4 regions of the Ensifer sp. GW101-20A05 genome follow, and region 1 is predicted to be linked to each of the others. Evidence: riboswitches for the same ligand, from Rfam matches in the RefSeq annotation. Region 1 holds a riboswitch; each other region holds the start of a gene.
The links. A riboswitch is a leader RNA that binds a small molecule or an ion and turns the genes downstream of it on or off. The one in region 1 is predicted to bind thiamine pyrophosphate.

Region 1 (7,657 bases):
GTCCAGCGTCTCGATGTCGAGGTCGTTGGTCGGCTCGTCGAGGATCAGAAGATTGGTCGCCCGCGAAAGAATGCGCGCCAGCATCAGCCGAGCGCGCTCGCCACCCGAGAGCTCGCGGATCGGCGTGCGCGCCTGTTCCGGCTGGAACAGGAAATCCTTCATGTAGCCGGTAACGTGGCGCTGCTCACCGTTGACAAGCAGGTTGTCGCCGCGCCCGTCGGTCAGGTAATGGGCCAGCGTGTCGTCCAGGTTGAGGTCTTCGCGCTTCTGGTCGAGCGTCGCCATTTCGAGGTTGGTGCCGAGCTTGACCGTGCCTGTGTCCGGCTCGATCTGACCGGTCAACATCTTGAGGAGCGTCGTCTTGCCGGCACCGTTCGGACCGACGAGACCGATGCGGTCACCGCGATGGACGCGGATCGAGAAGGGCGCGACGATGGTGCGGTCACCATAGGCCTTGCTGACCTTTTCGGCCTCGATCACCAGCTTGCCGGACTCCTTGGCGTCAGCTGCCGTTGCCTGCACGGTGCCTTGAGGCCCCTTGTGGCCGCGATAGACCGCGCGCATGGTCTGCAACTCGCCGAGGCGGCGCATGTTGCGCTTGCGCCGCGCCGTCACGCCGTAGCGCAGCCAGTGCTCCTCGCGCTCGATCGCCTTGCCGAGCTTGTGCTGCTCCAGTTCCTCGGCCTCCAGCACCTCGTCGCGCCAGGCTTCGAAATGGCCAAAGCCGCGATCGAGCCGGCGCGACTGGCCACGGTCGAGCCAAACGGTCGCCGTCGAGACCTTCTCCAGGAAGCGCCGGTCGTGCGAGATCAACACCAGCGCCGAACGGCTGCGGGTAAGCTCCTCTTCCAGCCATTCGATCGTCGGCAGGTCGAGATGGTTGGTCGGTTCGTCAAGCAGCAAGATGTCAGGTTCCGGCGCCATGACGCGCGCCAGTGCGGCACGGCGCGCCTCACCGCCCGAAAGGCGCGTCGGGTCTTCTTCGCCGGTCAGGCCCAGATGCTGCAGCAGGTAGGCGACGCGATAGGGATCGTCGCTCGGTCCGAGGCCGGCTTCGGCATAGGCCTGCACCGTGTCGTAGCCGTCGAAATCCGGCGCCTGGTGGAGATAGCGGATGGTCGCTGAGGGATGGCGGAACACCTCGCCCGACTGTGCCTCTGAAAGGCCCGCGGCGATCTTCATCAAGGTCGACTTGCCCGAGCCATTGCGCCCGACAAGGCAGATGCGATCGCCCGGTTCCACTTGCAGATTGGCACCGGCAAGCAGCGGCGCGCCGCCGAAGGTCAAGAAGATATCGTCGAGTTTCAGAATTGGGGGCGCCAAGGCTCAGGCTCCGGAAAGATCATAGGGGCGGGCAAGCACGATGGCGCGTCCGCTCTTGAGGCTGAAGCGAAGGGGACCCTCCGCGACGTTGGAAACGGTTCGGGACGATCCGAACGGCAGGGTGAAATCGTCAAGCGGATAGCGCGCATTGACGATCGAAAGGCCGGTCAGCTCGGTCAATCCCAGCACGGAAAAGAGACAACCTTTCGGCAGGTCGAGATCGAGCGTGCCTGCCAGCAGCGGGTAGGCTTCTTCCTCGCCCGAGGTCATCAGCACCGAAAGCCCGCGCTCGGCAAGCGCTGCGGCCTGCAGCAGGTGCAGGAAGGCATGGTCGCTGCGGCTGCCGCCAAGCGCGCCGGCAAAGATCAGCCGATCAGCGCCGCGGGACAACGCAGCCTCGACCGCGATCTCGCCATCCGTCGCAGCCTTTGCCGCCGGGTAGGGCTCGCGTGGAACGGAGGCGAACTCGGACAGCAGGGCGTCTTCGGTCGAATCGAAATCGCCGACCCAGACATCCGGCACGACGCCGAGCAAGCGGGCATGGCGCATGCCGCCGTCAGCGGCAACGAAGCGGCTGCCGCTGAGCTGCTCTGTCAGCCGGCTGGTCACCGAGAGGGCGCCGCCAAGCAATATGGTGAAGGTCGATCGAGCCATGGCAATGCCCATAGCGCAAAGGATCGCGGAAGGAAAACGAAGAAAACCGCAAACCGCTGCGATCGCAGCAATTTGCCGAAGCCGTCAGTGTCCTTCCGGCACCGGTTCCGGGAATAGCATGCCGGCATAGATCCCGGGTGTTGAATCGGGAATTTCGATCGCGCCGGCCACGCGCTCGTAGAACTTCGCCGGGCCGACGCCACCGATGACCGCATAGCCGTAGCCCGCCTCGCGCATCGCCGTCAGGCTTGCAAGCAGCAGCGCCTCGCCGATGCCCTGCCCACGCATACCTTCATCGACGCCGGTTGGGCCGAAGAAGCCGAGCGCTGTCACGTCGTGGCAGGCAAAGCCGACGATCTTTTCGTCGTGCACCGCGACGTGCATGCGTGTCGGGGTCGAGGAGAAGGCAGCTTCCGCTTCGCCTGCCCAGCCGGCGCCAAACGTCTTTTCGATCCAGGAGACCACCAGACGGCGTTCCGGCGCCATGGCGCGACGGATGCTGATGCCTGAACCAAGCCGCGACTGGGGCTCTGCCGGAAGGGCATAAAGGCGAACTAGCATATCTGGCATGGGATTTCCTCCTTGCGGCCAAGCGTGATGGTGTCATAGCGCAGTTGCCGGTTGGCGAAAACGCCCGACAGAAAATGGGCTCGCCCCATGCGTCGCCCATTCCAAACACCGCTTGCCATGAAGCCGCCGCAGCGGTAAATCTCTTGCCGCTCTAACGGGGTGCCTCCCGACCGCATGGCGGCCGGAGGCTGAGAGGCGTCAAAACGCCAACCCGCGGAACCTGATCCGGCTCATACCGGCGGAGGGATTAGACGCGATCGCACCGATACGCCCTTTTCCCGTGCAACAACGAACTTTGGGAGAGGTGCTTCGCATGTCCAATTCATCACAGCTCAAAATACTTAGCCGGCTAGCGCTGGCCGCAAGCGCAAGCCTTGTTTTCACCGGTTATGCCGCCGCTGCCGACAAGACGCTGACCGTCTACACCTATGAAAGCTTCATCACCGAATGGGGGCCGGGCGCCAAGGTGGCGGAAGCCTTCGAAAAGACCTGCGAATGCAAGGTCAACTATGTCGGTGTTGCCGATGGCGTCGAACTCTTGACGCGCCTAAAGCTCGAGGGTGCTGCCTCGAAGGCCGACATCGTGCTCGGTCTCGACACCAACCTCGTGGCGGAAGCAAAGGCAACGGGCTTCTTCGCACCGCATGGCATCGAAGCGAAGGACCTGAAGGTGCCCGGCAACTTCTCCGACGACACCTTCCTGCCCTATGACTACGGCCATTTCGCCGTCGTCTACGACACCGAGACCCTGAAGACACCGCCGAAGAGCCTCAAGGAACTGGTCGAAGGCGACGCGTCGCAGAAGATCGTCATCGAGGACCCGCGCACCTCGACGCCGGGCCTCGGATTGCTGCTTTGGGTCAAGGCGGTCTATGGCGACGAGGCGGGTGCTGCCTGGGCGAAGCTCAAGGACCGTGTTCTGACCGTCACCCCCGGCTGGTCGGAAGCCTATGGCCTCTTCACCAAGGGCGAAGCGCCGATGGTGCTCTCCTACACCACCTCGCCCGCCTACCACATGGTCGCTGAGAACACCGAGCGCTACCAGGCGGCCACCTTCTCGGAAGGTCACTACATCCAGATCGAAGTCGCCGGCATGACCAAGAGTGCCAAGGAGCCGGAACTGGCAAAGCAGTTCCTCGCGTTCATGACCGGTCCGGAATTCCAGTCGATCATTCCGACAACCAACTGGATGATGCCGGTCGCAGCAACCAAGGAGCCGCTGCCGGACGCCTTCAACAAGCTGGTCAACCCGGAGAAGACCTTCCTGCTGCCATCGGAAGAGGTCGCGAAGAACCGCAAGGCCTGGATCGACGAGTGGCTTGCTGCCATGAGCAAGAACTGAGGCCGGATTGTTCGCACTTCGCGAAAACCGCATGACTGTTGTCGCCGGGGCGATTTGCCTCGGCGCCTTCCTGCTCTTCGTCGGCCTGGCGATCGCCGCCTTGCTCGCCCAAACCGGCGGCACGGACGAAGGCACTCTGTTCGACGCCTATATCTGGCGCGTCACCCGCTTCACGCTGCTGCAGGCAAGCCTTTCCACTCTGCTGTCTGTGCTCTTCGCGATACCGGTGGCGCGGGCGCTGGCGCGGCGGCCGCGTTTCTTCGGCCGGATCTGGCTGTTGCGGCTGATGGCGCTGCCGCTCGGCCTGCCCGTTCTCGTCGGCGCACTCGGGCTGATCGAGATCTGGGGACGCCAGGGCTTCCTCAATTCCGGCCTGCGCTGGCTCGGCCTCGAGCAACCGATCAGCATCTATGGCCTGTTCGGCATCCTGCTTGCCCATGTCTTCTTCAACATGCCGCTTGCGGCGCGCCTGTTCCTGGCCGACCTCGAGCGCATTCCCGCCGAATACTGGCGCAGCGCTGCCAATCTCGGCATGCCCTCCCGAGCGCTCTTCCGCTTCATCGAATGGCCCGTCCTGCGCGGCCTGTTGCCAGGCGCGGCCGGCCTCGTCTTCATGCTCTGCGCCACCAGCTTCACGCTCGTGCTGACGCTTGGCGGCGGGCCCGCTGCCAGCACCATCGAGGTCGCGATCTATCAGGCGCTGCGCTTCGATTTCGATCCGCCACGCGCCATCGCGCTGTCCGGCCTGCAGATCGCCATGACCGGCGTCCTGCTTCTCATCCTCAGACGTCTGGCAACGGATCCGGAAGAGGGCATGACCGGCGGCCGAACCGTTCGACGCTTCGATGGCACAACCACAGCGGCGCTGTTCAACGATGGCGCCTGGATCATCCTGGCATTGCTCTTTCTCATCGCCCCGTTGATTGCGGTGGTCGTCTCCGGCCTGCAGGCCGATCTTCTGAAGCTCGCGCGCGATCCGAGCGTGCACCGGGCACTGATGACGAGTGCGGCGATCGCGCTCGCCTCGGCACTCGCCTCCGTCGCCATGGCGGCCGTGATGATCCGCGCCGCGGCGACGGTCACCGCGCCACGCCATGCGGGCGCGCCGGCACACGGCCTTGCCGGTGCGATCGGCGCCAGTACCTCGCTGATCCTGCTGGTGCCGCCTGTCGTGCTCGGCGCCGGCTGGTTTCTGCTCCTTCGCCCCTTCGGCGATGTCGCGCGCTTTGCGCCTGCCATCGTCGTGGCAATCAACGCCCTGATGGCGCTTCCTTTCGTCCACCGCATCCTGGCGCCGGCCATGGCGACGCACGCGGCGCGTTCCGAGCGGCTGACCGCGAGCCTCGGCATCCGCGGTTTTCATCGCCTGCGATGGATCGACCTTCCGGCGCTCCGAAGGCCACTGCTGATGGCGCTCTCCTTCGCCATGGCGCTATCGCTCGGCGATCTCGGCGCCGTCGCCCTGTTCGGCTCGCAGGACATGGTGACGCTTCCCTGGCTGCTCTATAGCCGCATGGGCAGCTACCGCACCGCCGATGCGGCCGGCCTCGCCCTCTTCCTCGGGCTTCTCTGCCTGATCTTCACCATCCTCGGCACAACGGAAGACGTCCGCCGGCGGGAAGGACGCAAAGCATGACCGAGCCCAACGCTGCCATAGAACTGCGCAATGTCGAGATTCGTTTCGAAACGACCACGCTGCACTTCGATTGCACTATCGCTGCCGGCGGCATCGTCGCCGTTGCCGGCGCCTCCGGTTCCGGCAAGTCGACGCTCTTTCACCTCATCGCAGGCTTTGAAGATGCCGACCACGGCGAGATCCGTGTCCTCGGCCAGAACGCTGCCAACCAGGCACCTTCGGAGCGTCCGGTCTCGATGATCTTCCAGGACAACAATCTCTTCGCCCATCTCGATGTCGCGACCAATGTCGGCCTCGGTATCGACCCGGCACTTCGCCTGACGGACGAAGATCGGAAGAGGATCGAGGACGCGCTTCGCCGCGTTGGGCTTGAAGGCTTCGGACGAAGGCTGCCGCCTACGCTTTCCGGCGGCGAACGCCAGCGGGTCGCGCTCGCCCGCGCACTTGTGCGGCACCGCCCCCTGCTCTTGCTGGATGAACCATTTGCGGCCCTCGACCCCGGGATGCGCACCGGCATGCGCACGCTTCTTGGCGAACTGCACGCGGAAGAAGGCAACACCATTCTGATGATCACGCACCATCCCGAAGACGTGAAGGCGTTGGCCGATAGCGTGCTTTTTCTCGACCAGGGGCGTATCATTGCACACGATACGCTCGACCGCTTCCTGGAGCGGCGCGACAATGCGGCAATCGACCGCTTTCTTGGCAACGCGTGACGGTGGGGCCGGTTTCTCCTCGCCCTCAGCCGATCGCCACAATTTGACCGCGGCGCCGTGCGACGCGCGAAATATCCGGCCGGGAGCGCGAATATTCGCGCATCCGTTGCCGTGATACCACGGGGCAACTATTTCTACCGAGACAAACTAGGCAGGTGGCGCTGAAATCAGATACAGCAAGACCAGGGCTGAACAGTCGCGGCGGAGCAACGCTGCCGGACTGAAAAAGTAGGACTTTCAACGCTGTCGTTCCATTGCCCCGCTGCATGCGGGTGGAGCGACAGACGGGAAACGGGCTGAGGCATGGAGAGGCATACAGTCACACACGACCGGTTCCCGCCGAAACGCGGACGGCTGCGTGCACGCGCCGTGGTTGCACTGATCGCGACCGCGCTTCTCTCCGCATGCCAGTCGGTGATCGAGCAATCCTACGAGCCGACAGTTTCGCCCTCGTCCAATCCGCAGATTGTCGACGAGGTCCAGAAGAACGATCCGCGCGCGAAGATGGGCGCACGCGAACATCCGCGCATCGTCGCAAGCTATGGCGGCGAATACAAGGACGCGAAGACCGAACGGCTGGTCGCCCGCATCGCCGGAGCGCTGACCGCCGTCTCGGAGAACCCGCAGCAGTCCTACCGCATCACCATCCTCAATTCGCCGGCGATCAACGCCTTTGCACTGCCGGGCGGCTATCTCTATGTCACCCGCGGCCTGCTGGCCCTTGCCAATGATGCCTCCGAAGTCGCCGCCGTACTCTCGCACGAGATGGCGCACGTCACCGCCAACCACGGCATCGAACGTCAGCAACGCGAGGAAGCGGAAGTCATCGCCAGCCGCGTGGTCTCCGAGGTGCTGTCGTCCGATCTCGCCGGCAAGCAGGCGCTCGCCCGCGGCAAGCTGCGGCTTGCGGCCTTCTCGCGCAACCAGGAGCTCCAGGCCGACGTCATCGGTGTGCGCATGCTCGGCGAAGCCGGCTACGATCCTTACGCCGCCGCACGCTTCCTGGACTCGATGGCAGCCTATAGCCGCTTTACCGCCGTCGATCCGGAATCCGACCAGAGCCTCGACTTCCTGTCGAGCCACCCGAATGCACCGCAGCGTGTGGACCTTGCGCGCAGGCATGCCCGCGCCTTCGGGCCGGAAGGCACCAGCGGCGATCGCGGCCGGGACTATTACCTCGCCGGTATCGACGGCCTGCTCTACGGCGACAGCCCCCAGGAAGGCTATGTCCGCGGCCAGACCTTCCTGCACGGCCAGCTCGGAATCCGTTTCGACGTGCCGACCGGCTTCCAGATCGACAACAAGGCAGAAGCGGTCCTTGCGACCGGACCCGGTGACATCGCTGTGCGCTTCGACGGCGTGGCGGATACGGGCGGTCGCAGCCTGACCGACTATATCGCCAGCGGCTGGGTCACC
Region 2 (7,657 bases), on a different contig from region 1:
ACTGAGGCCGAGCTTCAGGCCGGAAGCGCGGATTGCGGCAAGATCCGCATCCGCGAGATCCTCCTGGCCGAGATGGACGGAATCGCAGCCCTCGTCGATTGCGAGGCGCCAGTAATCGTTGACGACGAGCTGGCACCCATGACGGTCACAGATCGCCTTGGCCGCGCGGATCTCATCGCGAAGCTCCGTTTCCGGACGGTCCTTGACGCGAAGCTGCACCAGTTTCACGCCGAGCGGCACCAGCCGCCCGATCCATTGGGCACTATCGACGATGAGGTAGAAGGGGTCGAGTTTCACGCGAACACCGCCTTTCCGATGACGGGCGTGGAGGGAACGGCAAAATCGCGCGGTTCGAGCATGCCCGCCTCGAAGGCATCGCGTCCGGCGTCGATTGCCCGGGCGAAGGCGGAGGCCATGAGGGCCGGTTTCGTTGCCCCGGCGACGGCGGTGTTGAGCAGAACCGCATCGAAGCCGAGTTCCATCACTGTCGTTGCGTGTGAGGGCCGGCCGATGCCGGCATCGACTATCAGCGGCATATCCGGAAAATGGGCCCGCATGGCCCGCAGCGCCGGGATGTTCTGTGGCCCCATGGCGCTGCCGATCGGCGCGCACCAGGGCATCAGCACCTTGCATCCGGCCTCGACGAGGTGCTCGCCGACCACGAGGTCGTCGGTTGTGTAGGGGAAGACCTCGAAGCCTTCGGCGCAAAGGATGCGTGCTGCTTCGACCAGCCCGAAGACATCGGGCTGAAGCGTATCCTGATGACCGATGACTTCGAGCTTGATCCAGTTGGTGCCGAAGACCTCGCGCGCCATCTTGGCGGTCAGCACCGCCTCCGACACCGAGTGGCAGCCGGCGGTGTTGGGCAGCACGTGCACGCCGAGCGACCGGATCAGGTCGAAGAAAGCGCCGCCCTGACGGCCGCCGGCGGTTTCGCGGCGCAGCGAAACCGTGACAATCTCGGTCGCCGACGAACGAACCGCGTCTTCGAGCGCGGCAGGCGAGGGGTAGCGGGCGGTGCCCAGAAGCAGGCGGGAACGCAGTTCCTGTCCATAAAGCGTCAGCATGTCTCAGCCTCCTTTCATCGGCGAGAGAATTTCGATCCGGTCGCGATCGCTGAGGGAATGGGCCGAGCGGTCGGCTCGGTGCACCAGCTCGCCGTTGACGGCGGTGGCAAGCCAATCCCCTTCGAAGTCGAGTGCGGCCAGGAGTTCGGCAAGGGTCGTGACTGTGAGGTCGTGATCCTCGCCGTTGACGGTCAATTTCATGCGGCGTCTCCCTTCAGGTTCTGGGCAAGGGCAAGGTTCGCCGCTTCCTCGGCCAAGGCCGGTGAAAGCAGGAAGCCGTGGCGATAGAGCCCGTTGAGCGTGATGGTGTTTCCGGCGCGCATGACGCGCGGCAGATTGTCGGCAAAGGCCGGCCGGACGCCGGTGCCGGTTTCGAGAAGGCGCGCCTCGCCGAAGGCGGGGTGAAGCGCATAGGCAGCGTTCAGCAATTCCATCAGCGAACGGGCGGCAATCGGACCGCCGTCGTCGGTTTCGATCATGGTCGCGCCGCACATGAACAGACCATTGCCGCGCGGTACGATGTAGAGCGGGATGCGCGGGTGGATGAGACGGACTGGCCGCGACAATTCCACTTCGCCGGTCTGCAGATAGAGCATCTCGCCGCGCACGCCGCGCAGGCCGGCGATGGGGCCGATCCGCGAAGCGCCGCTACAGTCGGCGATCAGATCGCTGTCGCTGCTATTATCCGCCTCGCCGATGAAGGCGACGCCGTTCTCGACGAGCTTTTGCCGCAGCAAGACAAGCGCCCGGCGCGGGTCGAGATGCGCCTCGCCGGGGAAGAACAACGCCTCTCGGAAGCGACCGGCAAGCGCCGGCTCCAGTCTCGCGATCGCTTCTCCGTCGAGCCATTCGAAGCCGGACGTGCGCGAAGCGAAGCGTTTGAGTTCGCCGACGTCTCGCGGCGGAGCGACGACGAGGGTGCCGTTGCGTGACACTTCGCCCGGAAGCGCACGGTCCCACCAGTCGATGGCGCCGATGCCGCGCGTCAGCACCGTTTCCTCGGCGCTCTCGCGTTCGCACCAGGGCGCCAGCATGCCGCCGGCAAACCACGACGCCGCCCCGCAGAAGTCCGGATGTCGCTCGGCAACGGCCACCTCGACGCCACGGCCGATCAGCTCATGTGCCAAGGTCAGCCCGACGACGCCGGCGCCTTTGATCAGGACGCGCATGGTCAATGCGCCCAGCTACGGCGAGCCGAACGTCGGTCTGAAGGAAGCAGAATCGCGATGAAGATACGCATTGCCGAGGCTCCATTGTTGGAGACCCAGTTCGGACCGGAAGAGAGGGAAGGACGCCTTGCCGAGATCTGCTCGCGCGAACGCGAATGTGGCAGCGATGTCTGCACCGTCCCTACGCCAGTATGAACTGGATCAGGTTCAACGGGTCACTGCGCCGCGGAAGTCGCCTAGCAGAATCTCAGCCCCTTGTCGGGACACCCCTGGTGAATGCTTCAAACTGAGCGGCTGGAGCGGATTTTGTCAAGGGCTGCCGGCGTGTACCTCGCGTGCGGTTCTTCGGCTGAAAATTATCTATAAAAATTGAAAAGGCATGTGTTCTTGCGGCTCGGTGGTGTCGGTAGCGGGCATCGATCGGGAGATCTGCGGATCGTGCGAGGCGCAAGGTCCGCAAATCTGGGCATTTGGCGGCTGCTCTCATTGCCATCAGCTGATGCCGCCAAGGCGGAGAGTTGCGGCATTTGCCCTTCTCGTCGGCATCCGTTGAATCATATTAAGGCACGCTATGATTGAAGTAGTAGAGTGTACTCTCCTTTTGGGTGGTTGCTTGATGCGGTGCCTGTGAAAATTATAGATAATAATGGATTCTATCTATTTTGCTTTGCCGCAAACAGGGAAGTGAACGAACATGCTGGATACAAACAGATCGACCGAGCCGACCTCGGGAGCCACCAAACCCGCCAAAACCGGTTGGAATCTGGCCGACGCGCAAAAAATCTATAATTTGCCGTTCAACGACCTTCTGTATCGTGCGCAGTCCGTTCACCGCGCCCAGTTCGACCCCAATGCCATCCAGATGAGCCGCCTGCTCTCGATCAAGACCGGCGGCTGTGCCGAAGACTGCGGCTATTGCAGCCAGTCGGCGCACTACCCGACGCGGCTGAAAGCGTCGAAACTGATGGAAGTCGAACAGGTTCTTGCAGAGGCACGGAAAGCGAGGGATGGCGGCGCGACGCGCTATTGCATGGGCGCCGCCTGGCGCAGCCCGAAGGAGCGCGACATGGAGGCGATCGTCGCCATGGTCCGCGGCGTCCGGTCGCTCGGCATAGAGACCTGCATGACGCTTGGCATGCTGACGCCGGAACAATCCGGGCGGCTCGCAGATGCCGGGCTCGATTACTACAACCACAATGTCGATACGTCGGAGCGCTTCTACAGCGAGATCATCACCACCCGCAGCTTTGCCGACCGGCTGGAAACGTTGGCAAACGTCCGCGAGGCCGGCATCAAGGTCTGCGCCGGCGGCATTCTCGGCATGGGCGAGACGGCTGACGATCGGATCTCGATGCTGGTGACGCTCGCCAATCTGCCGGTGCCCCCCGAAAGCGTGCCGATCAACATGCTGATTCCGATCCCAGGCTCGAAGCTTGCCGATGCGGCGCCCGTCGATCCGATCGATTTCGTCCGCACCATCGCACTCGCCCGCATACTCATGCCCGCGTCTCACGTCCGCCTTTCAGCCGGCCGCACCGACATGAGCGACGAGATGCAGGCACTCTGTTTCTTCGCCGGCGCCAATTCGATCTTCGTCGGCGAAACGCTGCTGACCGCCGACAACCCCGGCGAGGATCACGATGCGGCACTCTTCCGCCGCCTCGGGCTGAAGCCGATGGCGCCTACGACAGAACCGGAAGCGGCCGAATGACCGCGGGCTTGCTCCACCGCTACGAGAAGACGCTTCACGGCCTTGAACGCAAGGAGCGCCGCCGCGAACTCGCCTCCGGCAGTGGGGTCGACTTCACCTCGAACGACTATCTGGCGCTTGCCGGTTCGCCGCGTCTCAAGGCGGCGATCATCGCGGCGATCGACCGCGGCCTGCCGGTTGGATCAGGCGGTTCGAGACTGCTGCGCGGCAACCATGCGGAACATGAGGCGCTGGAGGCGGAGGCGGCAGCGTTCTTTGGCGTGGAGCGAACGCTGCTCTTCGGCAGCGGTTATGCGGCCAATGCCGCCTTGTTTTCGACGCTGCCGCAGCGCGACGACATCATCGTCCACGATGCCCTGATCCATGCGAGTGCCCATGAGGGTATCGCCGCAAGCAGGGCCGGCGCGGTCGCGGTCAAGCACAACGACGTCGACGCCTTCGCCGATGCGATCGGCACTTGGCGAAAGCGCGGCGGCATGGGACATCCGTGGATTGCCGTTGAAAGCCTCTATTCCATGGATGGCGACCGGGCGCCGCTTGCGGATCTCGCTGCACTGGCCGCGCGGCATGATGGTTTTCTGGTGGTCGACGAAGCGCATGCGACCGGCGTTTTCGGACCCGACGGCCGTGGTCTGGCCGCGGAATTGGAAGGCCGACGGAATCTCGTTGTGCTCCATACCTGCGGCAAGGCGCTCGGCGTTTCCGGCGCCCTCGTTGGCGCAAACGCCGTGCTTTGCGACTATCTTGTCAACCGTGCCCGCAATTTCATCTATTCCACGGCGCCATCGCCGCTGATCGCTGCCGCCGTGCGCGAGGCTCTTTTGACACTGGCGGATGAGCCGCAGCGCCGGGCAGCGTTCGATGATCTCCGGACCTTCGCCAATCGGGCGCTTGCCGAAACCCTCGGCATCCAAAGCAGCGGCTCGCAGATCCTTCCAGTCCCGGTCGGCGACAACGGTCGCGCCGTGCGGATTGCGGCGCGGATGCGCGCCGAGGGGTTTGATATCAGGGCGATCCGTCCACCGACCGTTCCCGAGGGGACCGCGCGGCTTCGGATCGCGATCACGTTGAATGTCGACCGGCCGGTGATCGCGCGCATGTTGGAGCGCTTGAAGGTGGCGATGGCGGAGGAGCGGTCATGATGCGCCGTTTCGTCGTTACCGGCACGGATACCGGCATCGGCAAGACGATATTCTCCGCGGCGCTGACCGACGCGCTTTCCGGTTGCTACTGGAAACCGGTGCAGTCGGGACTCGATGAAGAAACCGACAGCGAGGCTGTAGCGCGGCTCGGTCGGATCCCGCCCGACTGCATCCTGCCTGAGACCTATCGGCTGAGGACACCGGCTTCGCCACATCTGTCGGCGCGGATCGATGGTGTGTCGATCCGGCCTGAACATCTCTTGCCGCCCAAGGTCGACCGCCCGCTCGTCATCGAGGGGGCAGGCGGGCTTCTGGTGCCTCTCACCGAGCGGAGCGTATTTGCCGATGTGTTCGCGCGCTGGCAAATCCCGGTCATTCTCTGCGCCCGCACGGGGCTCGGCACGATCAATCACACGCTGCTGTCGCTCGAGGCGCTCCGGCGCCGTGCGATCCCGGTCCTGGGTGTCGCCTTCATCGGCGAGGAGCAGGCGGATAGCGAAGCGATCATCGCGGAACTGGGGGAGGTTCGACGGCTTGGGCGGCTGCAGCGGCTCGACCCGCTGACGCCGGAACGGCTGCGGCAGGCGTTTCGCGAGAATTTCAACATCGACGATTTGCTGGAGGTGCCGGCATGAGAAATTCCACCGTCTGGTATCCCTTCACCCAGCATGCATTGGAGCCGGCGATGCGACGCGTCGTCCGGACCGAGGGCGCCTATCTCATCGACGAAAACGGGGCGGCGATCCTCGATGCGATTTCGTCCTGGTGGGTCATCACCCACGGCCACCGGCATCCCGCCATCATGGAAGCGATCCGCATGGCCACGGAGACCCATGATCAGATCATCTTCGCTGAATACACCCACGCGCCGGCGGAAGACCTGGCGAGAGGGCTGATCGAGATCGCGCCACCTGGGCTCGCCCATGTGTTCTACTCCGACAGCGGCTCGACCGCGGTCGAAGTCGCGCTGAAGATGGCACTTGGTTTCTTCCACAATCTCGGCCGGCCGCGAAACCGTATCTGCGTGCTCGAACATGGCTATCATGGCGATACGATCGGCACGATGTCGGCGGGGGAAAGGGGCGTCTTCAATGCGCCTTACGCGCCGTTGCTCTTCGCCGTCGATCGGCTACCGTTTCCGGAGCCGGATCAAGAGCAGACGACGCTCGATGCCTTCGAGGCGGCCTGTGCCACCGGCGAGGTTGCGGCCCTGTTAATCGAACCACTGCTCCTCGGTGCGGGCGGTATGAAAACCTACCCGGCTTCCGTGCTTGCCGAGTTGAAACGGATTGCCGAACGGCACGGCAGCCTGTTGATCGCCGACGAGGTGATGACCGGATGGGGACGAACGGGCAGTCTGTTTGCCTGCGACCAGGCCGGCATCACGCCCGATATTCTTTGCACCTCGAAGGGACTGACCGGTGGCGCGCTGCCCTTGGCGGCGACACTCTGCACGGCCGAGATCTTTGAGGCGCATCTCTCGACAGATCGACGCAAGACGTTCTTTCATTCCAGTTCCTATACGGCCAATCCTATCGCCTGCGCGGCAGCGCTCGCCAATCTCGCCGTCTGGAAAGAAGAGCCTGTGCGAGAACGTATCGACGCGTTGACGGAGCAGCAGCGTCGGCATGTCGCTCGGTTTGCAGGCGACACCCGGTTCAGCGATACGCGCCAGCTTGGAACGATTGCTGCCCTTGATCTCAAGGTTCCGGCAGGCGGCTATCTCTCCGAGATCGGCCCGCGGCTCAGGGCCTTCTTCCGCGAGCGGCGATTGCTGATCCGCCCGCTCGGCAATGTCATTTATCTGATGCCACCCTATTGCGTGACCGCCGATGAGCTCGACCGGGCCTATGGCGCGATCGACGAGGCGGCATCGCTTTTCGCGGCAGGGCGGCTGTGAGCGCCGCACGGTCATCTCGCGTTGTCGGTTTCGGCCATGCCGTGCCGGCACGGCGTGTTGCCAATGCCGAGATCGAAACAAAGCTCGGTCTCGAGCCCGGCTGGATCGAGCGTCGTACCGGCATTCGCGAGCGGCGTTGGGTCGAGGATGGCGAGACTTTGACGGGACTTGCGTCGAGCGCCGGCGCGGCGGCGCTCGAGGATGCCGGCATGCCGCGGGGCGATGTCGCCCTGACCCTGTTGGCGACCTCCACGCCCGATCATCTCCTGCCGCCTTCCGCACCTTTGCTCGCCCACCGGCTCGGGCTCACCCGTTCCGGAGCGATCGATCTGGCCGGTGCGTGCTCGGGTTTTCTCTATGCGCTGACGCTTGCCGACGGCTTCGTCCGTTCGCAGGGAAAACCGGTATTGGTGGTGGCGGCCAACATTCTGAGCCGGCGCATCAATCCGGCGGAAAGAGCAAGCGCCGTTCTCTTTGCCGACGCGGCGGGTGCGGTCGTCGTTGCGCCTTCCGATGATCCGCAGACCGGTTTGCTTGGCGTTGATCTTGCCGCCGACGGCAGCCGCTACGACCTGATCTCCATCGCCGCCGGCGGCAGCAGCCAGCCGGTCTCGCCGGGCCTGCAGCCCCAGGATTTCCTGATGACGATGCGCGACGGGCGGGAGATG
Region 3 (7,657 bases), on a different contig from region 1:
CTCGAAGCGGGCGCGCGAGAGAGCGTCGTCGCGCACCTGGGCGGCCGGGTGACCCTTGGCGAGATCGGCGGCGTGGGCGGCGATCTTGTAGGTGATGACGCCCACTTTGACGTCGTTGCGGTCGGGCAGGCCCAGGTGTTCCTTCGGCGTGACGTAGCAGAGCATGGCGGTGCCGAACCAGCCGATCATCGCAGCGCCGATGCCTGACGTGATGTGGTCGTAGCCCGGAGCGATGTCCGTCGTCAGCGGCCCAAGCGTATAGAACGGCGCCTCGCCGCAGACGGCGAGCTGCTTGTCCATGTTCTCCTTGATCTTGTGCATCGGCACGTGGCCGGGGCCCTCGATCATCACCTGACAATCCTTCGCCCAGGCGATCTTGGTGAGTTCGCCGAGCGTTTCGAGTTCGGCAAACTGCGCCGCGTCGTTGGCATCGGCGATCGAGCCCGGGCGCAATCCGTCGCCGAGCGAGAAGGAGACGTCATAGGCGCGGCAGATGTCGCAGATCTCCTCGAAATGCTCGTAGAGGAAGCTTTCCTTGTGGTGATGCAGACACCACTTGGCCATGATCGAGCCGCCGCGGGAGACGATGCCGGTGACGCGATCGACGGTGAGCGGGATGTAGTGCAGGCGTACGCCAGCATGGATGGTGAAATAATCGACGCCCTGTTCGGCCTGCTCGATCAGCGTGTCGCGATAGACCTCCCAGTTGAGGTCCTCGGCAATGCCATTGACCTTTTCCAGAGCCTGGTAGAGCGGCACGGTGCCGATCGGCACCGGTGAATTGCGGATGATCCATTCGCGGATGTTGTGGATGTTGCGGCCGGTCGAAAGGTCCATAACCGTATCGGCGCCCCACCGCGTCGCCCAGACCATCTTCTCGACCTCCTCGGCCATCGACGAGGTGACAGCGGAGTTGCCGATATTGGCGTTGATTTTCACCAGGAAGTTCCGCCCGATGATCATCGGCTCGGATTCCGGATGGTTGATGTTGGCGGGCAGGATCGCTCTGCCGCTGGCGATTTCCTGGCGCACGAACTCCGGTGTCACATGGTCGGGGATATGGGCGCCGAAGCTTTCGCCGTCGCGAGCTATCGCGCGTGCCGCATCGCGGCCGAGGTTCTCGCGGATCGCCACGAACTCCATCTCCGGCGTGATGATGCCGGCGCGGGCGTAGGCAAGCTGCGTTACCGCCTTGCCGCCAGTCGCCTTGAGCGGCGCGTGCTGGAACGGGAAGGTCGGCGTCAGCCGGTCGCCGCTGGCAAAACCGTTGTCTTCAGGACGGACGATGCGCCCCTCGTAGGTTTCCACGTCGCCGCGCCCGACGATCCAGTTGCGACGGAGTCGCGGCAGCCCCGCCTCGATGCTGATCTCCGCATCGTCGGCGGTATAGGCGCCGGAGGAATCGTAGACGGTAACCGGCGGCTCGCCGGAGGTCGGGTGCAGCGCGATCTCGCGCATCGGCACGCGGATATCCGGGTGGAGGATGCCTGATTTGTGGACCTTGCGGGAGGCGGGAAGCGGGCCTTGGGTGACCGTGAGAGGGGTGGGCTTTGTGGCAATATTCATGACGAGGCTCCAAGTTTGCGATTGGAGACCCAGTTCTGATGCCGGAAGGATGAAAGACGCTCCGCCAGGTGCTGGACGCACGGAATCCTGGCTTCGATATCTGCACCGTCCCTACGCCAGTATGAACTGGATCAGGTTCAACGGGTCACTGCGCCACAGCCGGTAAGCCGGCCATCCAGCAGAATCTCAGCCCCTTGCGGGACCCCCCTGGTGAATGCCCAAGAGATAGCCATCGAACGGCACGGGTCGTCAAGCGCGAATTCGCCCGTCGACGAAGATGCAATTTTTGGGTGTATTTTGGCCGCTGACGAGAGTTAGCTGCCGGATTTTTCCGGAACGCCGCGCTCCGCATAGTCGGCTCGGTTGATGCCGTGGCGCTGGAGCTTGTCGTAGAATGTCTTGCGCGGAATACCGAGCGCCTCGATCGTCGCCTTGACGTCGCCGCGCTGGGCGCGAAGCACTTCCTTCAGGATCTCTGCCTCGTAGTGTTCGAGCCGTTCCGGTAGCGCGAAACCCGGCTGTTCTGCTGGCGCAACCGGCTGTCCCAGCGGGCCTTCGACGCCGAGCGCCACGCGTTCGGCAAAATGTGAGAGTTCGCGCACATTGCCGGGCCAGGCATGGGTCATCAGGTGTTGCTGCACTGCCGGCGAGACGTGAGGCACGTCCCGCTTGAAGCGCTCCGCCGCCCGCGTCAGGAAGTGCGAAAAGAGCAGCGGGATATCATCGCGGCGCTCGCGCAGCGGCGGGATCGACAGCGTTACGACGTTCAATCGGAAGTAGAGATCTTCACGAAAGTCCCCGCGCTGGGCCGGGTCGCCGAGATCGATCTTGGCGGCGGCGATGACGCGAATATCGACGGGGCGCACCTGGTTGGTGCCGAGCGGCGTGATCTCGCGGGCTTCGAGAACGCGCAGCATCTTGACCTGGGTCGCCGGCGGCATCGCCTCGATCTCGTCGAGGAATAGCGTGCCGCCGCTCGCGTGTTCGATCCGGCCCACACGCTTCTTCAGGGCGCCGGTGAAGGCGCCCTGTTCGTGACCGAAGAGTTCGCTCTCGATCACCGTTTCCGGCAGCGCGCCGCAGTTCAGCGCCACGAAATTGCCGTCGCGGCGCCGGCTCCAATTGTGGAGCAGCGTCGCGACCACCTCCTTGCCGCTGCCGGTTTCACCGGCGACGAGCACGTCGACATCCGTGTCGGCGATGTGCCGGATCGTCTGGCGCAAGCGCTCCATGACCGGCGTCTGGCCGATCAGCGGCAGGCTGTCGCCGGCCGTTTCGGCCGCCCGTTTGAGCGCGCGGTTCTCCATGACGAGACTGCGCTTTTCCAGCGCGCGGCGCACGCTCTGCACCAGCCGGTCGGCGGCAAAGGGTTTTGGGATGAAGTCGTAGACGCCATCCTGCAGCGCCTGAACTGCCATCGGTATGTCGCCGTGGCCGGTCACCAGGATCACGGGCAGGTCGGCATCGAAGGCAGCGATGCGGCGAAAGAGCTGCAGCCCGTCGATGCCGGGCATGCGGATATCACTGACGACAATGCCATCAAAATTCGCGTCGAGGGTTCCCAAGGCTTCGGCGGCGCTTGCAAGCGAAGTGACGGCGAATCCGGCGAGCTCCAGCGTCTGCGTCATCGCCTTGCGCAGATCGTTGTCGTCGTCGATGAGGTAGACGGATGGCTGCATCGCTCAGGCCCTCTTCAGGCGCACCGTGAAGACGGTGCCCTTGTCGCTGGTTTCGACTGATATCTCGCCGCCATAGTCGGCGACGATCTCCTGGGAGATGGCGAGTCCAAGGCCGAGCCCTTCGTCCTTCGAGGTGTTGAACGGCGTGAACAGATCCTCGCGGATATGCTGTGGTATGCCGGGGCCGTTGTCGGTAACGACAAGCAAGACCGTGCCGGAAGGGTCCTCCTCACAGCGCACGCGGATCTCGGCATCGCTGCGCTCGCCGAGTGCCTCCAAGGCATTCTGCAGGAGATTGATCAGGACCTGTTCAAGACGGATGCGGCTGCCGTAAACGCTGAGCCCGTTTTCCGGCAGGTCGATGACGATGGCATCCATGCGGCCGGCAAAGCGGCTGCGAAGCAGCATCAAGGCGCCCTCGATCACCTCGCGCATCGGTGTCGGCTCGGCGACGAAGCGGCCCTTGCGGGCAAAGCTGCGGAGTTCGTCGGTGATGGTACCGACCCTTTCGGTCAGCTCGGCGATGCTGACGAGGTTCTCCACCGCCGTTTGCTGCTGCCCCCGGTCGAGGAAGGTGCGGGCATTGTCGGCATAGGCGCGGATGGTCGCGACCGGCTGGTTGATCTCGTGGGCGACGCCGGCGGCCACCTGGCCGAGGATCGCCAGACGGTTCGCCTGAACCAGTTCCTGCTGCACGGCCTGGAGCTTCTCGCCGGTGCGCCGGTGATCGGCAATCTCCGTTTCGAGATGATCACGCGCAAGGCTGAGATCCTGGGTGCGCTCCGCCACGCGGTGCTCCAGTTCATCGCGCGCGGCACGCTCCCTTGTCGCAACCAAGGTCAGGGCCTGGCGACGACGCAGGAGGAAGGCCGCAAGCGCAAGCAGCGGCACGATCACGGCCAGCGCAATCAGCCGGGCCTCGCGGGTTGCCGCCGAGACCGCCCCATCCAATGGCGCCAGTTGCTCCAGCCGCCAGCTCGTGGTCGGAACCATGGTTTCGACCCGCAGGAACCGCCGCTCGCTGTCGCCGGGCAGCAGCGCATGCAGCTCGCTGGAGCCGTCGCTGGTCGGCTCGATGTCGCGGAACGGCAGCGGCAGCAGCGAGGCATCGCCGAATTGCAGGCTGTCGCGGATCGCAGCGACACGATCGCGCGGAATGGTTCTGGTGGTCATGAAGCGCCAGGACGGGAAACTGGTGATGAGCACGATGCCGCGCCGGTCGGTAACATAGACCGGCTTGCCGGAGGCGAGCCACTCCGCTTCCACATCGTCGAACTCGAGCTTGGCGACGACGACGCCGATCGGGCCGTCCTGCCCCTGCACCCGCCGGGAGATATAGAGTCCCGGCCGTTTGCTGACCGTGCCCATGGCGAAATGCTCCGCCTTGCCGTCCCGCATCGCCATGCGGAAATATTCGCGGAAGGCGTAGTCGTTGCCGACGAAGCTCGTCGGCTCACGCCAGTTGCTGGCGGCGACCGCGACGCCGTCGTTGCCGATCACATAAATGACGGCGGCGTCCGTGTTGGCGGCAAGTGCCTGCAGCTTCTCGTTCAACCGCTGCAGCGCCTGGCCGTCGCGGGTCGAAAGCGCTGCTTTCACCTCGACGTCGTCGGCCAGCACCAGCGGCGTCGAGCGCTGACGTTCGAGCACGGCGCGCAGCAGCGAGGCTTTCAGATTGGCATCGATCCGGCTCTGGGCGTCGACGGTTTCGAGCGCCTGGTTGCGTCCATATTCACCGGCGAACAGAAGGCCGGCGACGAGCAGCGCCAGAGCGAGGCCGGCGAACACCAGCCAGGTGCGGCGCATCGACCGGTCGAGATCTGCCAGGTTGAGGGGGGCGGATAGGGCACTGAACATGGCGCGATTGTGCATTTTTTCGCTCAGACTTCCAGGTGACCTGTGCGGAAATCCGCTCAACTCTTTGTGCGTGTCGAGCCGTGTGAACGAAACATCCACGTCGATTCAAGGGCTTGGCTCTCGCCGCAGAGAACTGGCACGCCCGTTGCAAATGACATCCTCATGACAGCCCGAGCTGTCGCGCATCGGAAATTGACCCGGGAGGCCCGGCATGACGCCGGACTGGGTCCAGTGGAGGATATCATGATTATCGACCAATCCGCGGAACCGCGCGGCAAGACACCTTTCTATCGTCATCTCTATGTCCAGGTGCTGGCGGCGATCGCCGCGGGCATCCTGCTCGGCCATTTCTATCCGTCGCTCGGCACCGAGCTGAAGCCGCTCGGCGATGCCTTCATCCGCCTCGTCAAGATGATCATCGCCCCGGTCATCTTCCTCACGGTTGCGACCGGCATTGCCGGCATGACCGATCTCGCCAAGGTCGGCCGCGTCGCCGGGAAGGCGATGATCTACTTCCTGACCTTTTCGACGCTGGCGCTGATCATCGGCCTGATCGTCGCCAATGTCGTTCAGCCGGGCGCCGGCATGCACATCGATCCGGCGTCGCTCGACGCCAAGGCGGTGACGACCTTTGCCGAGAAGGCACATGAGCAGACGATCACCGGCTTCCTGATGAACATCATCCCGACGACACTGGTCGGTGCCTTTGCCGATGGCGACATCCTGCAGGTGCTGTTCATCTCCGTGCTCTTCGGTCTTGCGCTGGCGATGGTCGGCAAGAAGGCTGAGCCAGTCGTCGATTTCCTGCACGCGCTGACGCTGCCGGTCTTCAAGCTCGTCGGCATCCTGATGAAGGCCGCCCCGATCGGCGCCTTCGGCGCCATGGCGTTCACCATCGGCAAATACGGCGTTGCCTCGATCGCCAATCTGGCGATGTTGATCGGCACCTTCTACTTGACGTCCTTCCTCTTCGTCTTCCTGGTTCTCGGCGCCGTCGCCCGCTACAACGGCTTCTCGATCATCGCGCTGATCCGCTACATCAAGGAAGAACTGCTGCTGGTTCTCGGCACATCCTCGTCGGAAGCGGCACTGCCGGGCCTGATGAGCAAGATGGAAAAGGCCGGCTGCAAGCGCTCGGTCGTCGGCCTGGTCATTCCGACCGGCTACTCCTTCAACCTCGACGGCACCAACATCTACATGACGCTGGCGGCCCTCTTCATCGCCCAGGCCATGGATATCCAACTGTCGCTCGGCGACCAGGTGCTGCTGCTGCTCGTCGCCATGCTGAGCTCCAAGGGTGCCGCCGGCATCACCGGCGCCGGTTTCATCACGCTGGCCGCAACGCTCTCGGTCGTTCCCGCCGTTCCGGTTGCCGGCATGGCACTCATCCTCGGCATCGACCGCTTCATGTCGGAATGCCGCGCACTCACCAACTTCGTCGGCAATGCGGTCGCGACGATCGTCGTTGCGAAGTGGGAAGGCGAGCTGGACGAGGCACAGATGGCGGCTGTCCTTGGTGGTCGCACGCCGGAAGCGCTGCCGCAGCCGGCACTGCAGCCGGCCGAATAAGCTTGCCTCCCAAGGCATGACTGCCTAAGCGCAGTCCGAACGCGGCCCGTGGCAACACGGGCCGCGTCGTCGTTTGGGCTCATTGCCCGCTCAGCGTCATCTTCGGTTTATCAGGCGCACCACCGTTCAAGTAGGCGATGAACTCCCTAAGCATCGGCACCCGGCGCGGGCGGAAGCTCTCGTCCGCCATGCGGACATCGGCGATGCGATCGACGCGGAATTTGCGGTAGTCCTGCCGGAGGCAGCACCAGGCGAGCAGCACCAGCACCCGCTCCAGATAGACGATCGCCAGCGGCAGCACCTGCCGGTCGGTCCTCTGTTGCCCAGCGTCCACATAGCCGATGACGACCGCGCGCTCCTGCCAGCAGGCTTCGCGCAGCAGGCTGACATCGGCCACCGGTGGATCCCGGCGTTCGAAGCGATAGACCTGCGATGCGGCGTGCAGCGCCTGGCGCTGCAACCGGTCGGGCAGCGTCGCCGTGATCTTCGAAAGCACAGCGCCTGCCGCGGCCGCGAGATCAGGCTCGCCCATGTGCTGCACTTCGGCGAGGCCGAGCACCAGTGCCTCGATTTCGAGACGTGTGAAGGTCTGGGGTGGCAAGGCGATGTCCTCCGTCAGCCGGTAGCCGAAGCCCCGCTCGCCATCGATGACGGCGCCGGCGGCGCGCAGGCTGTCGATGTCCCGGTAAAGCGAGCGCAACGACACACCGGTCTCCTCGGCGAGCCGAGCGGCCGTCACCGGGGAAGGGAGGGTGCGCAGCGCCTGCAGCAGGCGGAACAAACGATCACTACGGGCCATGACTGAAGATAGACGAAGCCTACTGACGGAAACTGACAGTTGGGCAACTGTATAGGTTCCGCATTCGCTAACGCAACCGAGGACTTCATCATGCTGACGCTCTTTCACGCCCCGCGCTCGCGCTCGTCGCGCATCATCACGCTGCTTCGCGAACTCGACGCCCTCGACAAGGTCGAAATCAAGATCG
Region 4 (7,657 bases), on a different contig from region 1:
GATTCTGGAGCCGGTGTTCCACCGGGATTCTTACGGATATCGGCCTGGGAAGTCAGCACATGATGCCTTGGTCAAAGCTCGGCAGCGTTGCTGGGCCTATGACTGGGTGCTCGACCTCGACATCAAGAGCTTTTTCGACGAAATCGATTGGGATCTCCTGATGTGAGCGGTGCGGCTGCACACGGACTGCCCATGGGGGCTGCTCTACCTTGAACGGTGGTTGCAGGCGCCTGTGAGCATGCCGAGTGGTTGCGCGAGAGAGAGGTACTCCGCAAGGGGCTGTGGTTAGCCCCGTGCTGGCGAATCTCTTTCTTCACTACGCGTTCGATCGCTGGATGCAGAGGGAGTTTCCGACCATCCCGTTTGAACGCTATGCAGACGACGCGATCTGCCATTGCGTAAGAAAGGAGCAGGCGCTTGAGTTACGTCAAGCGCTGGAACGGAGGTTTGCGGAGTGCCAGCTACAGAAGCGGCGCTGCGCACCGGTCCGGTCAATTGCGCTTCGCGCGGTATGCGCATTTCGCTGTCCGGCAAGACGGCGCATGCCTCGACGCCGGAGGACGGCATTGCGCCGACTTTCGCTGTTGCCGCGCTGCTTTCCGGCCTGACGGCGCTCGGCAACAACGGGCCGCTCGACGAGGATTATACGCTGGTGACGGTGACGCATGCCCGCCTCGGCGAGGCCGCCTTCGGCATCAGCCCCGGTTATGCCGAGATCTGGGCGACGCTGCGGACGCTGACCGACGAACGCATGGCCGATCTCGTGGCCCGCGCCGAGGCGCTGGTTGCCAAGGAGACGGAGGCTGCGGGGCTGAAGGTTACGATCGGCCATGAGGACGTGTTCCACCAATGCAGCAATGCGGAAGCGGCAGTCATCGCGCTGGAACGCGCCATGGACGAGGAGGGCGTCAGCCACGATCACGGCGAGGGCGTGTTGCCGATGAAGGGCTCGGAGGATTTCGGGCTCTTCGGGCGGGTGGCGCCCGCGGCGATGTTCTTCCTTGGCGCCGGCGAGAACCACGCGCGGCTGCACAATCCGGACTATGATTTTCCTGACGAGCTGATCGGCATGGGCGCACGGGTGTTCATGCGGGCGATCCGCAATGAGCTGGGGTGAGGGCAGCGCCGGAAGGTCGCTTGCTCAACGGTTGTTGTGATGGCACTCTCAGAAATTGCGCAATTCCCGACGGAGAGCCGTTTGCGCCGCGTCCGGATTTGCCTTCAGGAGGACCAAATGGATGAGCCATTTCAGCTTCCGTGACGCGGTTTGCCTCGCGATCACCATGGCGGGAATGGCGAGCGCTTACGCGGCGGATATGCCCGTTGCAGATATCATTCCTGAGCCGCGACAGACTGAGAATGTTAGTCTGCAGGACTTCATCAAGGCCAATCCGGATTGCCTGGAGTTCACCGACCAGTGCTCGCATTGCGCGATCGTCAACGGCGTTGCCGAATGCTCGACGGCGGAGATAGCTTGCATCAAGCGAGAGAACCAGTGCACTAAGCGGACAGCTAAATAGAACATTGCGGTCAGAAATTTCCTGCAGCCGTTCAGCAACATGCAGGGACCGGTTTCCTACGCTGCCTTCCGAAGCTCCGAGATCTTTTGGAACTCTGCCAAGATATCTGGCGCTTTTTCCTTCGTCGGCGTATGTCCACGCGATTTCGAAGCGACGCTTGGCGGGCAGCGCTCGATGGCGGCGATCTGGTTGTCGGTCGAGTACTTCTGATGCTCGGTCGACATCCGAACGTAGATCGCCGCGCGAACCTTGCGTCGCTCGTCCGAGGGGGGTGTTCGTCGCCGTTCTCAGTCCAACCGATAACCATGACGTGCCGGTATATCATGTGTGAATTGAGGTCAGAATGCCGGAGTATCGACCGGGGAGGTGAGCAGTATGGTTCCGAATACAGGCACAATGGTTACAGCATCAGCGCGCGCCGCTAAGACGACTACTTTGCCGCCGTTGCGGCGGCGCTGCGTCACGAATTGGGTGGGGGAGGCCGTGCGATAAAGACGATCATGCGCTGGCCGAACGACGAGATATTGGCTAGCCGGCGATCGCGGCCCCGACCGATGGCACCTCATTCTGCTGGCCTGATGAAGTGTTGCAGGTCGTGCTCGCAATGGCACACCGCGATATTCTGTCTGTCACACCCGAACCGCGTGCAGCGGAAGCCGCCTTGGACCGAGCAAGTGCAATTCTCAAAACATTGCGGTGATATGATGCGATGAGGCGCCTAACATCTATCGTTATGCGTGGAAGGCCCGTCGCCACTGAGTGAATCGGTAGTGCTGCCGACCAAATCACTCCGGGATTGCATAGGCTCGCGTTCGAAATCCCCTTGCCTTAACGGCCTTCAGGTGGATAGTCTGCCAAGGTCTGTGAAGTCGAACGCTCAGACGGAAGGCTCCTTATGCTCTCGAGGCAAAAGGGGCCTTTTTGCTGGTTGTTTCCTTTCAGGTCCTCCGTCTTCCGCGTCGAGCCGACGCATATACGGGCCCGCTAAACTCAAGCAATTGACATCCCCTGCCACGCTCCCATAGCATTCATGCCTGCCGAGGGGCGCACCTGACAGTGCTGAGATGGCGGTGAGCCAGACCCTTGAACCTGATCCGGATCATACCGGCGTAGGAACGGCAAGGGCCTCTCTGGCACCCCCGCGTCTTCGCCGTTCATCTGGATCTCCGTGATTTTGGTTTCGGGAGATCGCTGGTGCCAATACGCCGTTTAGAATGTAGCGACGAAGAACTCCGGGGGACGGGACGACCGACCCATCGGCTCAATCTGTCGGATTCTTCGAGGTTGTATGGAAGACCCGCCTCAGTTTGCGCGTGTTTGAGCCGGTGGCTTGAGTGCGCGCTCGACATCATTGGACCCGCTTCTACATTTCAGCGGAGCCAGGCATGACCTCCATCGCCGTTACCATCGCAGGCTCAGATTCCGGTGGCGGTGCCGGTATCCAGGCGGATCTGAAGACGTTTTCGGCGCTCGGCGTCTATGGTGCCAGCGTGATCACGGCCATCACCGCGCAAAACACCCGCGGGGTCACGGCCGTCGAGGACATCTCGCCGGCCGTGGTCGCAGCCCAGATCGATGCGGTGTTTTCGGATCTCGCCGTCGGCGCGGTTAAGATCGGCATGATGTCCCGCCAGGAGACCATTGCTGCGATCGCGACCGGCCTGAAGCGATACGGGCATTTAGCAGTCATCGATCCGGTGATGGTCGCCACTTCAGGGGACATTTTGTTACGTCCGGATGCGATCGCGACGCTCAAAGAGGAATTGCTGCCGCTTGGGCTTATCGTGACACCGAACCTGCCCGAAGCGGCACTGATGACGGGGCGTAGCGTTGCCGAAAGCGAGACAGAAATGGGCCGCCAGGCGGAGATGCTCCTGAAGCTTGGTGCGCGCGCCGTGCTGATGAAAGGCGGGCATGCCAGCGGCGACGAAGCGGCTGATATCCTCTTCAACGGGGACAACGCTTTGCGCCTGTCGCGCCCGCGGGTTGAAACGAGGAACGATCATGGCACCGGCTGCACGCTCTCTGCCGCAATCGCCGCCGGTCTTGCCCGTAGGCAGACACTTCAAGACGCGGTTACCGCCGCCAAGACCTATCTGCATGAGGCGCTTGTTGCCGCAGCAGCGCTCAAAATCGGGCAGGGTCGGGGACCGGTTCACCACTTCCATCGATGGTGGGAACCGAACGGCGATTAATTCCATTCCGGCGCTTGGTGCCGGTTTCACCGTTCAAGTTGACTTTTAAAAAACCAGGCCATTCCATTGCCCGATAAGCAATGGAATGGCCGTCGAGTCGGGAAGTCGGTCACTTGTAAATGCAATGTGAGAGACGAGGACAGAGCGCTTTTCGGTTCAGGCCACAGCGGCGCTCGGGTGAACCGGCTGCTCCTCTTTGAGCAGTTTCCGGTAGAGCGCGACATGTTCGCGGCCGCAGTCGACATGGCTCATTGGGCGCCTAAGCGTTGCCCTGAGGTTGTCCCATGACCTTGGCGTGCTCAGCACATCGATCAGTCGATCAGCAAGATCTTGCGCGCTGCCGGTCCGGAAATGATAGCCGTCCAGCCGGTCGCGAACCTTCTCGGCCATGCCGCCGATGTCGGAGCAAATGATCGGCCTGCCATGGTGAAGCGCCTCCTGGATCACGATCGGTGAGTTTTCCCACCAGACCGAGGGCATCACAACCCAATCGACCGATCGCATCAGCCTCGGCATGTCCTGGTTCTGGTAGGAGCCGTAAAAGCGGACGCGACGGCCGGCGTCCTCGATCAGTTTCGCGACGCGCTCCTGATACTCGGTCGGCTGACGCTCGAGGTTGCCGCCGAAGATCATCAGCGTTGAATCGTCGCCCCAGATATCGTCGGGCACACGCGATACCGCGTCGATCAGCACGTGAACGCCCTTGAAGGGCGTCATCTGCCCGAAATAGGCAAAACGATTGCGACGTGCCGTCGGCGCAGGCAATTCACGCGCGGGCGTCTTTTCACCCAGGACGATGCCGTTTTCGATCACGAAGATCTTCTCGGCAGCGATGCCCCACTCGACATAGCGATTGGCGAGAAAAGCACTCGGGGCGGTGAAGGCGTCGGCAAGGTTCAGCATGCCCCGCACGAACTGCTCACGCCGTACGAAACGCGAAACCGGGATTTCGGGGAAACACGTGTGGCAGCTGATTGGCGAAGCGCCATTGCAAAGCTGGCCCGAGGACCGCTTAACCATTTGCCCGTGGTTGTGACAGATCGGCAGGTACTCGTGGAAGGTCACGACGATGCGTGCTTTCGGCAAAGCGTCGCGCACCGCATAGAGCGCTTCAAGCCCGAAGCCGATGATATGGTGAAAGTGGACGATGTCCGGCTTGATGTCTCCCACGAAGCGCAAGAGGTCGCGGCGGATCGCGTCGGTATCGCCGTTGGACAGGAAGAAATGATCAAAGTCCTCGGCATGGTAGAGCACTTCGTCCATCGCCAGGCGAAGGCTCATCAGCGCCGATGCGCCGTGGCGCGGCACGGGATTTCCGACGCGGGCAAGGTAGATCGATTCGATACCCGGCAGGCCGTTCAACGCCTTGTGCAAGCCGTGGGAGGCGATCTCGGCGCCGCCCAGCGAATGGGTCGGGTGGCCGTGCGAGACGACCAGCACGCGGAGTTTGTCACTCATGTCGAAACCTCATTATGGGTCGTGTTCTCTGGCTCGACGGTCTGCATCCAGCGGCCGCGAAACAGCGTCTGATCGACACGCTCCACGTACCTGGCCGTGGCTGCCGAAACGGCACCGGACGCTTCATCCGACCCGAGCATCTGCAGGGCGGGCAGCCAATAGGATTCGTAGCCCCTGCGGCTCAGCCTCAAGGCGAAATCCAGCCCATTGAGAGACGCACCGAGATAGGCGGGCGATAGGCCGGTATCGTCGAGAAGCGCCTTGCGGGGCATGATGCAGCATTCGAGCGACGCGGTCGCAACCCGGGTCAGCTTTAAGCGGTTCACAGCGCCGACTGGATAACCGGCATACCGGCTCGACTGCAGATGATCCGCGCGATCGAGCGACGAACTGCCGGCCCAACGGATCGAATGATCCTCATAGGCAAGGGTCGGTGAAATGATGCTCCCGCTTCTGGTCTCATGGTTCATAACAAGCGTCTGGTACCAACCGGGATTGGCGGGCGTGAGGGAAGCAGACAGCAGGATGACGGTCTCATTGTCGATTGCCTGCGCCGCAGTCCGCGCCAGGTCGGTTGCATCGCCCGAATCTTCGACAGACACCAGACGCAGCGGCAAGCGATAAAATTCCGCAAGTCGCCGGATGCCGGCGGCGCGCCGGCGAAACTGTTCCGATTGCAGGACGAGCACGATCGGTGCCTGCTGCGTATGCGGATCGAGCGCCAGAAGACCCAACAGCGCGGCAAAATCCTCCTCGGCCTCTCCCACGGCGACAAGGATTGCCGCCCCCACAGCCTCACCGAAGCGGCCAATGTCGATGACGGTCTCGATGGTCGGAGCATCAGTGCGAGCCGCAGTGATGAACGGAACGATCTGGCGATCGACGATATCGGGCAAGGCCCAACTGGTCGGATCGATGGCGTTGAGCAGCCGCAGCGCCGAATGCCTTGCCGGCAGCCGTGTCGGGTGAAGCGGCATATAGGCGCGACGAGAATCGCGAAGAGTGACTTCGAGGTGAAGGGGTGCTGCCGGATCGCCGACGAGGCCATCCGCGAAAGCGATGAAACCGTGCGAACGGCGATGTCCGGATATCGCGCCCTTGAATTCCGGCCGGTCCACGAAGGCATCTTCCACGTCCAGCCGCTCGGTGCGGGTCCAGGCGCCATCAAGTCGCGCCCCGGCGCGCCCCCGACGCAGCCGAACGCTCTGCACATGATCGTCCGGATCCAGCATCCAGCCCGAGATCAGGAAGGCGCCTTCATCGCCCTGATAGAGTGCGTCGACGCCGAGTCGGACCGGAACGGGGAGGATTGAGATCGTTTCTGTACCGTCAAAGCCGTTGGCCGCCTCGCGCAGGCGCAACAGCACCTGCGGCGAGCTCTGGCTTTGGAGCAGCATCGCGCGAAGATGACCCGGCGTTTCAAGGGGGCCCGCAACGAACTTGCGCTCGTGGACCGGCGCATAGCGCCAGGCGCCACGCCCACGATAGAAAATGCCCTGGATGTCACGCGCCCGCGGAAGATCATCCGCAGACAGGAGGCCCAGAAAGCCGACCGCGTCTTCCGGTGCGTCGTTGCGCGGGAAAACCGCGATGCTGCACTCGGCGACCGATGCGTTTTCGGCCCGGATGATGATCCGGCTAACGCCGGCAGCAATGTCATGCGCCCAACCCTTGAGCGCGATCGCATCATCGTGGCTCTCACCGAGCAGTTCTATGTAGCCGTCTTTCGCGGTTCCCGCCTTGAGGAGGGCTGTGATCGCCGTCAGCTTCCGTGGGTCGAGCGGCGGCTTCATCAACACGTCCACCAGGCGGCCAAGCACGTGAACGACCTGCGGGCCGGCGAGCTCTTTCAGCATCGCGGCGACGTCACCTGTCGACACGGTGCGGGGCGCAACGACGTAACGTTTGCCGCTGCCTTCCCTTCCGAAGCGCAGCGTTGCCGGCATGCCACGCACTCCCTCGACCGGGATGAGCGCGGCGAAACCATGGGTGGCGGTGGCCTGTGGAGTGGAAAGCCGCCAGCCGATGATGGCAGCGATCGCCTGGGTCGCGGGATCTTCGTCGATCTCGACCGGCAGCTGATCGGCCATCGGGCCGCCGGCGCCGATCACCAGCAGCAAGGCTTCGTCGATCGGGCACACCACGATCCGTCCGCTGCGCATGATCCGGGCAAGCGGTGCCGGGTTCGGCGAAAGGGAAAGCTCCTGATTGGGCATGATGCGCCCCTCAGGTCCGCAGGAGAAGCGTCAGGATCGCACCTGCGGTAAAGCCCGCAAGCACAAAGAGAAGCAGAAATGCCGGCTTCAAGTCTCCGTTCGAGCGTTGCTTCAAGGCATTGAGGCTCTTTTCCATGCCAGCCACAACCCCATCGAGACGCATCAGGTGCACGTCGAGATCGGTCAATCGTTGGGTGATTTCTGTACGCAGGCTCGCGACGTCGTCGCTGACAGCGGCAAGTCCGGCCGCTTCGCCTTCCTCGCCGTC

Region 2: linked by a shared signal. The riboswitch ahead of thiO (glycine oxidase ThiO) and the one ahead of thiB (thiamine ABC transporter substrate binding subunit) in region 1 are both predicted to bind thiamine pyrophosphate.
Region 3: linked by a shared signal. The riboswitch ahead of thiC (phosphomethylpyrimidine synthase ThiC) and the one ahead of thiB (thiamine ABC transporter substrate binding subunit) in region 1 are both predicted to bind thiamine pyrophosphate.
Region 4: linked by a shared signal. The riboswitch ahead of thiD (bifunctional hydroxymethylpyrimidine kinase/phosphomethylpyrimidine kinase) and the one ahead of thiB (thiamine ABC transporter substrate binding subunit) in region 1 are both predicted to bind thiamine pyrophosphate.

The regions. Positions count from the first base shown of each region.
Region 1 is NZ_JBWKZT010000005.1:192,666-200,322, reverse strand. It holds gene AC070A_RS15315 (ABC-F family ATP-binding cassette domain-containing protein) at 1-1,323, opposite strand, end outside; gene AC070A_RS15310 (thiamine diphosphokinase) at 1,327-1,977, opposite strand; gene AC070A_RS15305 (GNAT family N-acetyltransferase) at 2,062-2,547, opposite strand; TPP riboswitch at 2,693-2,811, shown strand; gene thiB (thiamine ABC transporter substrate binding subunit) at 2,861-3,889, shown strand; gene thiP (thiamine/thiamine pyrophosphate ABC transporter permease ThiP) at 3,897-5,525, shown strand; gene thiQ (thiamine ABC transporter ATP-binding protein) at 5,522-6,241, shown strand; gene AC070A_RS15285 (M48 family metalloprotease) at 6,545-7,657, shown strand, end outside.
Region 2 is NZ_JBWKZT010000002.1:228,021-235,677, reverse strand. It holds gene AC070A_RS06210 (thiamine phosphate synthase) at 1-297, opposite strand, end outside; gene AC070A_RS06205 (thiazole synthase) at 294-1,067, opposite strand; gene thiS (sulfur carrier protein ThiS) at 1,071-1,268, opposite strand; gene thiO (glycine oxidase ThiO) at 1,265-2,236, opposite strand; TPP riboswitch at 2,397-2,517, opposite strand; gene bioB (biotin synthase BioB) at 2,931-3,947, shown strand; gene AC070A_RS06185 (8-amino-7-oxononanoate synthase) at 3,944-5,089, shown strand; gene bioD (dethiobiotin synthase) at 5,086-5,724, shown strand; gene AC070A_RS06175 (adenosylmethionine--8-amino-7-oxononanoate transaminase) at 5,721-6,989, shown strand; gene bioZ (3-oxopimeloyl-[acyl-carrier-protein] synthase BioZ) at 6,986-7,657, shown strand, end outside.
Region 3 is NZ_JBWKZT010000002.1:77,122-84,778, reverse strand. It holds gene thiC (phosphomethylpyrimidine synthase ThiC) at 1-1,566, opposite strand, end outside; TPP riboswitch at 1,657-1,785, opposite strand; gene AC070A_RS05485 (sigma-54-dependent transcriptional regulator) at 1,881-3,245, opposite strand; gene AC070A_RS05480 (sensor histidine kinase) at 3,249-5,117, opposite strand; gene AC070A_RS05475 (dicarboxylate/amino acid:cation symporter) at 5,346-6,671, shown strand; gene AC070A_RS05470 (helix-turn-helix transcriptional regulator) at 6,751-7,470, opposite strand; gene AC070A_RS05465 (glutathione S-transferase family protein) at 7,561-7,657, shown strand, end outside.
Region 4 is NZ_JBWKZT010000028.1:19,449-27,105, reverse strand. It holds partial or broken gene ltrA (group II intron reverse transcriptase/maturase) at 1-467, shown strand, start outside; partial or broken gene AC070A_RS33405 (M20/M25/M40 family metallo-hydrolase) at 476-1,117, shown strand; gene AC070A_RS33400 (hypothetical protein) at 1,239-1,520, shown strand; TPP riboswitch at 2,551-2,653, shown strand; gene thiD (bifunctional hydroxymethylpyrimidine kinase/phosphomethylpyrimidine kinase) at 2,906-3,715, shown strand; gene AC070A_RS33390 (glycosyltransferase family 4 protein) at 3,872-5,173, opposite strand; gene AC070A_RS33385 (hypothetical protein) at 5,170-7,389, opposite strand; gene AC070A_RS33380 (hypothetical protein) at 7,400-7,657, opposite strand, start outside.